One region of the Streptomyces sp. NPDC047525 genome, then DNA from elsewhere that is predicted to be linked to it. Evidence: predicted binding sites of a transcription regulator. Region 1 holds the regulator's gene; the other holds the start of a gene.
The links. The regulator HrcA, encoded in region 1, represses chaperone genes, less so after heat shock. The targets are predictions, from matches to a motif close to TTNGCACTCNGNNNNNCNGAGTGCNAA.
Positions count from the first base shown of each region.

Region 2: the regulator HrcA is predicted to act here: its motif matches at 5,167-5,193, upstream of groL (chaperonin GroEL).

Region 1 is NZ_JBEYTL010000005.1:26,836-33,622, forward strand. It holds gene ABZ833_RS15710 (S41 family peptidase) at 1-655, opposite strand, end outside; gene ABZ833_RS15715 (hypothetical protein) at 707-1,279, opposite strand; gene ABZ833_RS15720 (VOC family protein) at 1,436-1,828, opposite strand; gene ABZ833_RS15725 (16S rRNA (uracil(1498)-N(3))-methyltransferase) at 1,856-2,605, opposite strand; gene ABZ833_RS15730 (nitronate monooxygenase) at 2,602-3,699, opposite strand; gene dnaJ (molecular chaperone DnaJ) at 3,859-4,995, opposite strand; gene hrcA (heat-inducible transcriptional repressor HrcA) at 4,996-6,012, opposite strand; gene ABZ833_RS15745 (MBL fold metallo-hydrolase) at 6,213-6,787, shown strand, end outside.
Region 2 is NZ_JBEYTL010000030.1:29,587-36,373, forward strand. It holds gene ABZ833_RS43595 (hypothetical protein) at 1-1,311, opposite strand, end outside; gene ABZ833_RS43600 (glucosyl-3-phosphoglycerate synthase) at 1,368-2,312, opposite strand; SAM riboswitch class I at 2,481-2,615, shown strand; gene thrC (threonine synthase) at 2,609-3,952, shown strand; gene ABZ833_RS43610 (MoaD/ThiS family protein) at 4,059-4,334, shown strand; gene ABZ833_RS43615 (cold-shock protein) at 4,759-4,962, shown strand; gene groL (chaperonin GroEL) at 5,321-6,787, shown strand, end outside.

The DNA of each region.
Region 1 (6,787 bases):
GATCGGAGAGGAAAGCAATGCGATCCCCCACCCACAGCGGGTACTCGATGTTCCCGTCGAGCTCTTCATGGACGCGTACGAAGCGGGGCTCGCCGCCTTCCCCGTCCTGACCGCCCGCGCCCCCGCCCCGGATCCAGAGCTTGCCCGCCGTGCCGCCGCGGTACCGCTTCCACCAGGCGGCCTCGCGCCCCATCGGCGCGGAGAGCAGCAGGACTTGGCCGTCCTGCGGGCCGTGCGCGACATCGCCCACGATGCCGTACGGCAGGGTGTCCGCGGGCCCGCCGTCGAGCGGAACGGCCCGTGCCCAGCTGCGGCGCAGCGAGGCCTGGCCCGCCGTGCTGACCGCGAGGACCTGTCCGTCCGGGGTCCAGCCCCGCACCGAGGTGCGTGAACTGCCCCAGTACGTCAGGCGTTTGGAGGAACCGCCGTCGACCGGCGCGACATGCACCTCGGGGGCGCCGTCACGCGTGGACGTCCAGGCGACGGTCGTCCCGTCCGGAGAGATGCGGGGATGGTTCACCGGCATGTTGTCGGCGCTGACGCGCCACGCCCGGCCGCCGTCGAGAGGTGCGACCCAGACGTCGTCCTCAGCGGTGAAGGCGACCAACTCGCCGCGCAGATGCGGAAACCGAAGATACGCAGGGTGCCCAGTCAGTGTCACACAGCCAGCCTAAGCAGCCACGGCGGAGCCGGTCAGCGTTTTGGATCACTTGCCCTTGAAGCACGAGCATGTCGGATCGGGCGCCTGCGGCGGCGGATCGGCCGTGACGGTCACCGTGGCCGTCGCTCCGGGCGGCTGTTCCGGCGGCTGGGTGGGCTTGTCACCGTCGTGGTCGTCACCGCCGTTGCCTCCGCCGTTGCCGCTCCCGTCGTCACCGCCGGAGCAGTCGCCGAGCACGTCCACCCGGAACCACTCCTTGCCGTCGACCTTGGCGGTCAGGTTCCCGCGTACGCAGTGTCCGTCGACGACCGACCACACCGTCCCCTTGACGGTGATGTTGCTGGTGTCGTCGGACCCCTTCCCGTTCCTGGCCTGCCCCTGGCAGTCCACGGTGGCGACGGTTTCGGGCGTCGGGTCACCGCTGGACGGGGTGACCTTGTCCTTGAAGCGGGCGGTACAGCTGATCCACAGCACGTCGAGGTGCTGCCGCTCAAGCTCCTTCGTCGCCATCTCGTCGGTGGTGATCGCGATGGCCGCGGTGTTCATGTCCCCGTCGACCGGATCGCACGCGGCGACCCCGATCACCGCCGCCCCCGCGAACCCGACGGCGTACAGCACCCGTCCGCGCCGGCCACGTACGTCCCCTGCACGATCACGTAAGCGCCTCAATGCCCCCATAGGCGGCAGAGTGCCACTGCGAGCCGCCTGACGATAGTCCCCTTTGCGTCCACTCCGGCCGGACCCGTCCGCCCGGCCGTCGACGCGGCGGCGCCCCTAGCCGCGCATCAGCAGCCACTCCTGCAACTCCACCAAGTTCCCCTCCGGGTCCTTGAGATGGGCCACCCGCATGCGGTCCGTCAGCGGCGCGGGCCCCTGGACGATGGCCCCGCCGCGCTCGACGATCTTCGCGCAGTACGCGTCGAGGCCGTCGACCCGCAGCACCACCAGGGAGCGGTGCCCGGTCGCCGACTCCTCCAGCTCGTCGAGGAGCCGGGCCATCATCGAGCGGTCCTGGAGCGCGATCCCCGCGGAGCCGGTCGCGGGGCTGAATTTCTCGTACGGCCCGTCCACCGCCCCCGACTGCGGCTTGAGGCCGAGGATGTCGGCGTAGAAGTGGTAGCAGGCACTGAAGTCCGATACGAGCAGCCGTACTTGGGCCAGTTCCACGGCATCCCCCTTGCTCGGCGCGGGGGTTCAGGACCAGCGGCCCGTGCGCCCCAGGAGCAGTGCGGCCGCCGCCGTCCCCGCGGTCGACGTACGCAACACGCTACGCCCCAGGCGGTACGGCTTGGCTCCCGCGTCGGCGAACGCCGCGAGCTCGTCCGGGGACACGCCGCCCTCGGGGCCGACCACGAGGACGATGTGCCCGGCGGCCGGAAGCTCCGCGGTGGCCAGCGGTTCGCTGCCCTCCTCGTGCAGGACCGCGGCGAAGTCGGCCGCGGCGAGCAGCGCCGCCACCTGCTTGGTCGACGCGGCCTCCGCCACCTCGGGGAAGCGCACCCGGCGCGACTGCTTGCCCGCCTCGCGCGCCGTGGCACGCCACTTGCCGAGCGCCTTGAGCCCGCGCTCGCCCTTCCACTGCGTGATGCAGCGCGAGGCGGACCAGGGCACGATCGCGTCGACGCCGGTCTCCGTCATGGTCTCGACGGCGAGTTCACCGCGGTCGCCCTTGGGCAGCGCCTGCACGACGGTGATCCGGGGCTCCTGCGGCGCCTCTTCCGCCACGGAGTCCATCCGCAGGACCAGCCGGTCCTTGCCCTCGGTGTCCAGGACGACGCACTCGGCCCAGCGCCCGGCGCCGTCGGTCAGGACGACGTCCTCACCGGCGTGCAGCCGCTTCACGGAGACGGCGTGGCGCCCTTCGGGACCATCGAGTACGTAGCGTCCGTCGCCGCCCGCGGCAGTGTTCTCGAAGCTCTCGACGACGAAGACGGGAGCGGTCACACCTGGCTCCCGGGCTCGGTCCCCTGCTGGCCTTCGGCCGCCAACGCAGCCTTGGCCTCGGCCAGTTCGGCCGCGAGGACCTCCACGAGCTGCCCGGCCTCCAGCTCCCGCGCCATGCGGTGTCCCTGCCCGGCCCACAGCGCCATGCCCTGCGCGTCACCGGCCTTGGCCGCGGCCTTGCGCAGGCCGCTGGTGAGGTGGTGGATCTGGGGGTAGGCGGCGGGGGCGTAGGGGCCGTGCTCGCGCATGAAGCGGTTGACCAGGCCCCGCGCGGGGCGGCCGGAGAAGGCGCGGGTCAGTTCGGTGCGGGTGAACAGCGGGTTGGTCATGGCCTGCTTGTGCAGGACGTTCGCGCCCGACTCCGGACAGACCAGGAAGGCCGTGCCGAGCTGCGCGGCGTCGGCGCCCGCGGCGAGCACCGCGGCGATCTGCGAGCCGCGCATCAGGCCGCCTGCCGCGACGATCGGGATCTGCACGGTCTCGCGCACCTGCGCGATGAGCGAGAGCAGGCCGAGCCCGGCGCCGTCCGTCTCGGGGTTGTCGCGGTGCGTGCCCTGGTGACCGCCTGCCTCGATGCCCTGCACGCACACGGCGTCGGCGCCGGACCACTGGGCGGTCTGCGCCTCTTCGGGGGTGGTCACGGTGGCGACGGTGATGGTGCCGACCCGCGCGAAGGCGTCGAAGACGTCGCGGGTGGGGCAGCCGAAGGTGAACGACACCAGCGGCACCGGGTCCTCGACGAGGATCGCGAGCTTGGCGTCGTAGTTGTCGTCGCGGCCGCTGTCCGGATCGCCGAGCTGCGTCTCGTACCAGGCGGCCTCACCGGCGAGCTGGTTGCGGTAGACGTCGACGGCGGCGGCGTCGGCGTACTCGGGCTGCGGCATGAAGAGATTCACGCCGAACGGCCGGCTCGTGAGCCCCCGCAACTGTTTGATCTCCTGGTACATCCCGTCGGCGGTTTTGTACCCGGCGGCGAGATATCCGAGCCCCCCGGCCTCGGAGACGGCCGCGGCGAGCTGGGGGCACGAAGCGCCGCCCGCCATGGGGGCCTGCACGATCGGAAGGCGGGAAAGACCGGTCAGCACGGAGGACATGAACGCATCGTGCCATGCCCCGCGCGGGCCGCCGAATCGCGCCCCGAAGGGGCGCGGGGAACTGCGCGAGCAACCAAGGACGGTCCGCAGCCGAAGACGACAAAGCGCCCCCGGCGGCGGTTATCCGCCACCGGGGGCACCAAGCCACTGCTTCAGGCGCTACCGCCCGTTGAACGCGTCCTTGAGGCGCGAGAACAGGCCCTGCTGCCCCGGCTGGAACTGCCCGGTGGGCCGCTCCTCGCCGCGCAGCTGCGCCAGCTCCCGCAGGACACGCTCCTGCTCCGCGTCCAGCTTGCTCGGCGTGAGGACCTCGACGTGCACGATGAGGTCGCCTCGCCCGCCGCCCCGCAGGTGCGTGATGCCCCTGCCGTGCAGCGGCACCGACTGGCCCGACTGCGTGCCAGGCCGGATGTCGACCTCTTCGAGGCCGTCCAGCGTCTCCAGGGGCACCTTGGTGCCCAGAGCCGCGGCGGTCATCGGGATGGTGACCGTGCAGTGCAGGTCGTCCCCGCGCCGCTGGAACACGGCGTGCGGCAGCTCGTGGATCTCCACGTACAGGTCGCCGGCGGGGCCGCCGCCGGGGCCGACCTCGCCCTCGCCCGCGAGCTGGATCCGCGTGCCGTTGTCGACACCGGCAGGGATCTTCACGGTGAGCGTCCGCCGCGACCGGATGCGGCCGTCGCCGGCGCACTCCGGGCACGGGGTGGGCACGACCGTGCCGAATCCCTGGCACTGCGGGCACGGCCGTGAGGTCATGACCTGGCCGAGGAAGGACCGCGTGACCTGCGACACCTCGCCGCGACCGCGGCACATGTCACACGTTTGAGCGGATGTCCCCGGGGCGGCACCTTCACCGCTGCAGGTCGTACAGACGACCGCCGTGTCGACCTGTATGTCCTTGGTGGTCCCGAAGGCCGCCTCGTCCAGGTCGATCTCGAGCCGGATCATGGCGTCCTGGCCACGGCGCGTGCGCGACCGGGGGCCACGCTGCGACGCCGTCCCGAAGAACGCGTCCATGATGTCCGAGAAGTTGCCGAAGCCACCGGCCCCGAAACCGCCCGCACCGCCGCCGCCCGCCTGGGACAGCGGGTCGCCGCCGAGGTCGTAGACCTGCTTCTTCTGCGGGTCCGACAACACCTCGTACGCGGCGTTGATCTCCTTGAAGCGCTCCTGAGTCTTCGGATCCGGATTCACGTCCGGGTGAAGCTCACGGGCCAGCCTTCGGAAGGCCTTCTTGATTTCGTCCTGGGAAGCGTCGCGGCGCACGCCTAGTACGGCGTAGTAGTCCGTGGCCACTTACGACTCCGCCAGGATCTGTCCGACGTAACGTGCCACTGCGCGTACTGCTCCCATCGTTCCCGGATAGTCCATGCGGGTCGGGCCGACCACGCCGAGTTTGGCTACTGCCTCGCTGCCCGAACCGTAGCCGACGGAGACCACGGACGTGGAGCTGAGTCCCTCATGGGCGTTCTCGTGACCGATCCGTACGGTCATGCCCGAATCTGTGGCCTCGCCAAGCAACTTGAGCAGGACGACCTGCTCCTCAAGGGCCTCGAGGACAGGCCTGATGGTGAGGGGAAAGTCATGTCCGAAGCGGGTGAGATTGGCCGTTCCGCCGATCATCAGCCGCTCTTCGGTCTCTTCGACGAGGGTTTCGAGGAGGGTGGAGAGCACCGTCGCGACCGTGCCCCGGTCCTCCGCGTCGAAGGACTCCGTCATGTCCTGCACCAGCTGCGGCACGTCCGCGAAGCGGCGGCCCGCGACCCGGCTGTTGAGCCGCGCCCGCAGGTCCGCGAGCGAGGTCTCGCCGAACGGGGCGGGACAGTCGATCATGCGCTGCTCGACCCGGCCGGTGTCCGTGATCAGTACGAGCATCAGACGGGCGGGAGCAAGGGAGAGCAGCTCCACGTGCCGCACCGTCGACCGCGTGAGGGACGGATACTGCACGACCGCGACCTGCCGGGTCAGCTGCGCGAGCAGCCGCACCGTACGAGCGACCACGTCGTCGAGGTCGACGGCGCCGTCGAGGAAGTTCTGGATGGCCCTGCGCTCCGGCGCCGCCATCGGCTTGACGCCCGCGAGCCGGTCGACGAAGAGGCGGTACCCCTTGTCCGTCGGGATGCGCCCCGCACTCGTATGAGGCTGGGCGATGAACCCTTCCTCCTCCAGCGCCGCCATGTCGTTGCGGACCGTGGCCGGTGAGACCCCGAGGCTGTGCCGCTCGGTGAGCGCCTTGGAGCCGACGGGCTCCTCGGTGCCGACATAGTCGTGGACGATGGCGCGCAGCACCTCGAGCCTGCGTTCATTGAGCATCCGCGCACACCTCCACCTTTTGCCCTGAATCCTGCCTGCCCTGATGTCTCGCCTGGCACTCACCTGGGGCGAGTGCCAGCCTTCACCGGGCCCAGTGTACGGCCGCGAGGTACGGCCCCGGCAAGGGCCGGACCACCTGTGTCGGTCCGACGGGTGGGCCAGCGGCTGCCAAGCCGCCCGTGCGGGGCTAGCGTCGGCTCATGGACGTGGCACTGGCTTGGGACGAGGCGGGTTGGGAGCGGCTCGCGCCGCATGTGGGGCGGCGGCGCCTGCCGGTGTGGGACTGCACGGCGGGCCTTGTCGTCGGCGGCGAATCGGCGCTGATGATCGAGGCGGGCGCGACCCTGCGCGAGGGGGCACAGCTGCGCACCCAGGCGCGCGGCATCCTCGGCGGCGGCCGCCGGGTCACCCACCTCGCCCTGACGCACCCGCACTTCGACCACGTCCTGGGCGCCGCGGCGTTCGCGGGCGTGGAGGTGTACGGCGCGGTCGGCATCGACACGCTCCTCACGAAGGGCCGCGACGAGCTGCGCGACTCGGCGGTCCGGCACGGGGTCGCCGCGGACGCCGCGGCGGAGGCCGCCGACCTGCTCGTCCGCCCGCACCACCTGGTGTGCGGGGAGTGGACGCTCGACCTGGGCGGCGGGGTGCAGGTCCTGCTCGCCAACGTCGGTCCCGGCCACTCGGGCCACGACCTTGCGGTCCTGGTCCCCGGCACGGACGGCTCTCCGGAGATCGTCTTCTGCGGCGACCTGGTCGAGGAGTCGGACGAACC
Region 2 (6,787 bases), on a different contig from region 1:
GTTGTACGTCGCGTCGTCGAGGTTGTCCGTCAGGTCGTCGCTGAACTTGGCGTTCGGGTAGTCGAGCTTGCTGATGTTCTTCGCCTTGACCGTGTAGGTCAGGGTGGAGCCCGGCTTGATCGTCTTGGGGCTCGCCGTCTTCGTCACCTCCAGGTCGGGGACCGGGACGGAGAGCGCGAACGCCGAGGGGACGTAGGTGTCGCCCTTCGTGGAGAAGCTCAGCGTCGTGGAGGTCGCGCCGACGGGGATCGGCTGCTCGGCGGCCGGCGCGCGGGTCCCGCTGCCGGTGACGTCGAACTCCTTGGCGTCGATGGACAGGTTGTTGGTCATCTTCGGGTCGAGGGCGCCGTCGTCCTCGCTGATGAAGAAGTTGTTGGTGCTGCCCGTGTGCGCCTCGGTCATGGTCTGGCCGCCGACCAGGAAGCGGTCGCCGGGGGTGTTCCAGTCGCCTTCGTACGCGGTGACGCTGGCGCGCGGCTTGCCGTCCGTGCGGTAGAAGCCGTCGACCGTGACGCTGGTGGCGGGCGACGTGGAGCGCTGCAGGACGTGACCGCCGTAGACGTAGACGTTGCGGCGGTCGGGGGCGTGGTCGTCGTTGGGGCCGTCGTACTTGTAGACGACGGTGAGCGACCAGCCCGCGACGCAGCCCTTGCCGGTGGGCGCCCAGATGTCGCCGACCGCGACCGGGACGGGCGCTCCGGTGCCGGTGACGCCGCTGAAGAGGCCCGTGATGTCGGCCTCGCCGGTGTAGTAGTGCGGGCCGTTGGCCGACGCCGGGTCCTTGACCAGGTTCGCCGGGGTGACCTTCGAGGGAGGCGTGCCGTCCACGCCGACGGCGGGCACCGCGTCCAGCGGCTCGCCGGGCGATGGCTGCACATCGGCGCCCGAGATGTCGCAGCGCTTGAGCTGGGCGCCGCTGGGCCCCTTGTACGTTCCGTCGTTGCCGCCGAAGAAGAGGCGCGCGTACGCGACCTTCGCGCCGGGCGGGATCGTGACCTGTCCGGTGCTCGATCCGTGTTCGGGGTCCATGCCCGCGGCGTTGATCCGCTGCATGACGAAGGTGTTGTTGTTGTCGCGGCCCTGGCCGTCCGCGGCGGTGGCGCAGCGCGCCGCCATGTCCGCGGGCGTCGTCGGGCAGCCCATGACCGTGTTGCCGATGGTCCTGAAGTCGCCGTACAGCGATTCGTCGTAGCGCTTGGCGAAGGGCTCGATCACCTCCGCGGCGGCGGGTGCGGCCGCGGCGCCGAGCGCCCCTGCCGCGAGTCCGGCCGTGGCCATGGCCACGCCGCCGATGCGTCGCGCGCTTCCCATTACCTGTCTGACCCACATAAGTGGGAAATGTAGACAAAACGCCCGGTCTTGGGTGGTTACGCCACGCGGCGGGCGGTGTACTCCGCGATGTCGGCCATCGGCGGCCGCTCCTCCGTGTCCACCGAATGGGTCCGCGGCTCGAACCCGTCCTCGCCCCGCTCGAACTGCGTGAGCTCGGGGCGTACGAGATGGCCGCGCGCGAGCCGCAGCTGCGCCGTCCGGTAGATCGCCGCGGCCATCCGGCCGAGCGCCTGCCCGTCCTGGTGCCGGTGCTTGCGCACGCCGACGTCGACCTGCGCGAGCGCGTCCAGGCCCACGGTGTGCAGCGCGTCCACGAGCAGGCCCAGCTCCACTCCGTAACCGACGGGGAACGGCAGCCGCTCAAGGAGTGACCTGCGCGCCGCGTACTCGCCGCCCAACGGCTGGACGAAACCGGCCAGTTGGGGCCAGTGCATGTTCAGCAGCGGGCGCGCCATCAGCTCGGTGACCCGGCCGCCCTGACCTGCGGCTGTGGCCAGCGGGCGGTCGTACATCGCCTTCACGAAGTCCACGTCGGGCTCGGTCAGGAGCGGGCCCACGATGCCGGTGACGAAGTCCGCGGAGAACTCCCTCAGGTCCGCGTCGACGAACGCGACGATGTCACCGCCGGTCACCAGGAGTGAGCGCCACAGGACCTCGCCCTTGCCGGGCACGGCCGGGATGCGCGGCAGGATCTCGTCCCGGTGCACGACCCGCGCGCCCGCCTCACGGGCGACCTCGGCCGTGCGGTCCCGGGAGCCGGAGTCGATCACCACGAGCTCGTCGACCAGGCAGGCCTCCTCGACCAGCTCCCGGCGGATCTCGGCGACGATCTCCCCGACCGTCTCCTCCTCGTCGAGCGCGGGCAGGACGACACTCACCGAGGCTCCCGACGCCCGTTTGGCGGCGACGAGTGCGCTGAGCGGACGGTCGGCAACGGACCAGGAACGCCTGGTCAGCCAGCGCTCGGCCTCTTCCAGCACGGGTTGCTCCTCCTGTGTGTGGCCTACATGTGATCCATCTCGCGGTTCGGACGACTATCTCAAGGGTCCAGGCCGTCGGTTACAGTCTTGAACAACGCGGATGACCATCGCATGTCGGGGGTCGACGCGTAACAAATGCCCTGGGCCCCTGAAGCCCCGGCGCCATACCGCTCATCCAGAGGGGCAGAGGGATACGGCCCGTTGAAGCCCCGGCAACCATCCCGCCGACCGCGCACGCGAGGTCTCGGTGGGGAAGGTGCCAATTCCGTCTCGTGACGAGATGCGTCACGGGGAAGATGAGGAGAAAGGGCCTCGCCTCCATGGCTGCGCAGACTGTCGCAACGAACGAAAACACCCCCTCCACGACGCCTTCCCACAGTGGGTCCGTGGACCTCGGCCCCGCATCGGGCCTTTCCTGCCGCGAGTGCGGCGAGCTGTACGCGCTCGGCCCGATCTTCGCCTGCGAGGCCTGTTTCGGCCCGCTCGAAGTCGCGTACGACCTGCCGACCGGTGACCCCGAGGCACTCCGGAAGCAGATCGAGTCCGGCCCCGACAACATCTGGCGTTACGCGCCCCTGCTGCCCGTCCCGGCGGACGTGGCGTCCAAGCCGAACATCAACCCCGGCTGGACCAAGCTCGTCAAGGCCGACAACCTCGCGCGTGAACTCGGCGTCGAGCAGGGCAAGTTGTTCGTCAAGGACGACTCCGGCAACCCGACGCACTCCTTCAAGGACCGTGTCGTGGCGCAGGCCATCGAGGCGGCGCGCGCGTTCGGCTTCACCACCCTCTCCTGCTCCTCCACCGGCAACCTCGCGGGCGCCGTCGGTGCCGCAGCGGCCCGCGCCGGCTTCCGCTCCTGCGTGTTCATCCCGCACGACCTGGAGCAGGGCAAGGTCGTCATGGCCGCGGTCTACGGCGGCGAGCTCGTCGGCATCGAGGGCAACTACGACGACGTGAACCGCTTCTGCTCCGAGCTCATCGGCGACCCGCTGGGCGAGGGCTGGGGCTTCGTGAACGTGAACCTGCGGCCGTACTACGGCGAGGGCTCCAAGACCCTCGCGTACGAGATCTGCGAGCAGCTGGGGTGGGTCCTTCCCGACCAGCTGGTCATCCCGATCGCCTCGGGCTCGCAGCTCACGAAGATCGACAAGGGGCTCAAGGAGCTCATCGCGCTCGGCCTCGTCGAGGACAAGCCGTACAAGATCTTCGGTGCGCAGGCCGAGGGCTGCTCGCCGGTGTCGACCGCCTTCAAGGCCGGGCACGACGTGGTCCGGCCGCAGAAGCCGGACACCATCGCCAAGTCGCTGGCCATCGGCAACCCCGCCGACGGGCCGTACGTCCTGGACATCGCGCGTCGCACGGGCGGTGCGGTGGAGGACGTGAACGACGAGCAGGTCGTCGACGCGATCAAGCTGCTCGCCCGGACCGAGGGGATCTTCGCGGAGACCGCCGGTGGTGTGACGGTCGGCGTCACGAAGAAGCTGATCGAGGCGGGGCTCATCGACCCCTCCCTGACCACGGTCGTCCTGAACACCGGTGACGGCCTCAAGACGCTTGACGCTGTCGCTGAGACTTCGCAGGCCACCGCTACCATCCGGCCCAGCCTTGACGCGTTCCGCGCCGCAGGGCTTGCAGGCTGAGCCTGTTCGCTTGACTGCGAGCCGGCTGTGGCTGGTCGCGCAGTTCCCCGCGCCCCTGACGGGGCGCCCCAGACGGGCGCCCCTCCTGAACTACCGAGGTGAATTCATGAGCGTCAAGGTTCGCATCCCCACCATTCTTCGCACCTACACCGGCGGTCAGTCCGAGGTCGCCGCCGAGGGGGCGACCCTCTCCGAGGTCATCGCCGACCTGGAGGCCAAGCACGCCGGTATCGCGGCCCGTGTCCTGGACGACCAGGGCAAGCTGCGGCGCTTCGTGAACGTGTACGTGAACGACGACGACGTCCGTTTCGAGCAGGGCCTGGAGACCGCGACGCCGGACGGCGCGGGGGTCTCGATCATTCCCGCCGTCGCCGGTGGTTGATCCTTTAAAGAAACACCCTGCGTAATCTTCATTGCCCCCTCCGCGAGAGAAGTGGAGGGGGCAATTCCATGTGGTTGAGCGCGGTACAGTTGGGAAGCGAGCTTCCCCGTTTGTGCCGAGCGCATATACGAAGTCGCCCCGAGGGCGACAAGAAGTAGCCAAAGTGCACTGCCCATTTGCCCTTCTCGTGGCATTTGTCTGGCCCGACTTGCCCTGAACTCCGGTAAATCCTCCGCATATTTCCGATCAGGCGTGCCCAGAATTCTCGTCCGATTGACCTGTTGCAGAGGGCAGTTGGACAGATACATTCAGCCGCGGTCGACGCGTTCCGGCGCACGCCTCCACAACCCATTGGGGGGGTGAGGTCTGACCCGGGTCCGCGAAGTGCGGGTCCGTGCAAGGGCCAGTAATAGGGGAGTTAGGCATGGCTCAGGGCACCGTCAAGTGGTTCAACGCGGAGAAGGGGTACGGCTTCATCGCGGTCGACGGTGGTGCGGATGTTTTCGTCCACTACAGCGCGATTCAGATGGACGGCTACCGCACCCTTGAAGAAGGTCAGCGAGTTGAGTTCGAGATCTCGCAGGGCCAGAAGGGTCCGCAGGCGGACATGGTCAAGCTCGCCGTTTGATCTCGGCGCGATCGGCCAGCGACTTAGCGAGTGACGAGGGCCCGCATCCCACAGGGGTGCGGGCCCTCGTGCGTCCTGTAGTACGCACCTGTAGTACGCACCCGCACGCGCGCCCCCTCCTCCGTCTCCTCGTACGTCTCCTCGTACGTCTGGGATCCGTGAGAGGCGCTTGCACTCGCAGGGGTCGAGTGCTAATCATTGGGCTTAGCACTCTCCCAGTGAGAGTGACAGAACTTGGATCGGGTCGGTGAGGCCCGCAGGCCGGGTGGGGCAAGGAACCACACGGTTTGCAGGCCGTCCGTCGCGGGCACTGGCGCGATCCGGAGCATGCCACCCCTGTCCGGGAGGACCACTTCACATGGCCAAGATCATCGCGTTCGACGAGGAGGCACGGCGCGGCCTCGAGCGCGGCATGAACCAGCTCGCCGACGCCGTCAAGGTGACCCTGGGCCCCAAGGGTCGCAACGTCGTCCTCGAGAAGAAGTGGGGTGCCCCCACGATCACCAACGATGGTGTTTCCATCGCCAAGGAGATCGAGCTCGAGGACCCGTACGAGAAGATCGGCGCCGAGCTGGTCAAGGAGGTCGCGAAGAAGACGGACGACGTCGCCGGTGACGGCACGACGACCGCGACCGTCCTGGCGCAGGCGCTGGTCCGCGAGGGCCTGCGCAACGTAGCCGCCGGTGCCAACCCGATGGCCCTCAAGCGTGGCATCGAGAAGGCCGTCGAGGCCGTCTCGGGCGCCCTGCTCGAGCAGGCCAAGGACGTGGAGACCAAGGAGCAGATCGCTTCGACCGCCTCCATCTCCGCCGCCGACACCCAGATCGGCGAGCTCATCGCCGAGGCGATGGACAAGGTCGGCAAGGAAGGCGTCATCACCGTCGAGGAGTCGCAGACCTTCGGGCTCGAGCTTGAGCTCACCGAGGGCATGCGCTTCGACAAGGGCTACATCTCGGCGTACTTCGCCACCGACATGGAGCGTATGGAGGCGTCGCTCGACGACCCGTACATCCTGATCGTCAACTCGAAGATCTCGAACGTGAAGGACCTCCTTCCGCTCCTCGAGAAGGTCATGCAGTCCGGCAAGCCGCTGCTGATCATCGCCGAGGACGTCGAGGGCGAGGCCCTGTCGACCCTGGTCGTCAACAAGATCCGTGGCACCTTCAAGTCCGTCGCCGTCAAGGCCCCGGGCTTCGGTGACCGCCGCAAGGCCATGCTCGGCGACATCGCCATCCTCACCGGTGGCACCGTCATCTCCGAGGAAGTCGGCCTCAAGCTGGAGAACGCGGGCCTCGACCTCCTGGGCCGTGCCCGCAAGGTCGTCATCACCAAGGACGAGACCACGATCGTCGACGGCTCCGGTGAGAGCGACCAGGTCCAGGGTCGCGTCAACCAGATCCGCGCCGAGATCGAGAACTCGGACAGCGACTACGACCGCGAGAAGCTGCAGGAGCGCCTGGCGAAGCTCGCCGGCGGTGTTGCGGTCATCAAGGCCGGTGCCGCGACCGAGGTGGAGCTCAAGGAGCGCAAGCACCGCATCGAGGACGCCGTTCGCAACGCGAAGGCCGCCGTCGAAGAGGGCATCGTCGCCGGTGGTGGCGTGGCCCTCATCCAGGCCGCCGCTGTCTTCGAGAAGCTTGAGCTCGAGGGCGACGAGGCCACCGGTGCCGCCGCTGTGAAGCTGGCCCTGGAGGCCCCGCTGAAGCAGATCGCGGTCAACGCCGGCCTTGAGGGTGGCGTCATCGTCGAGAAGGTCCGCAACCTTCCCATCGGCCACGGCCTGAACGCCGCGACCGGTGAGTACGTCGACATGATCGCCGAGGGC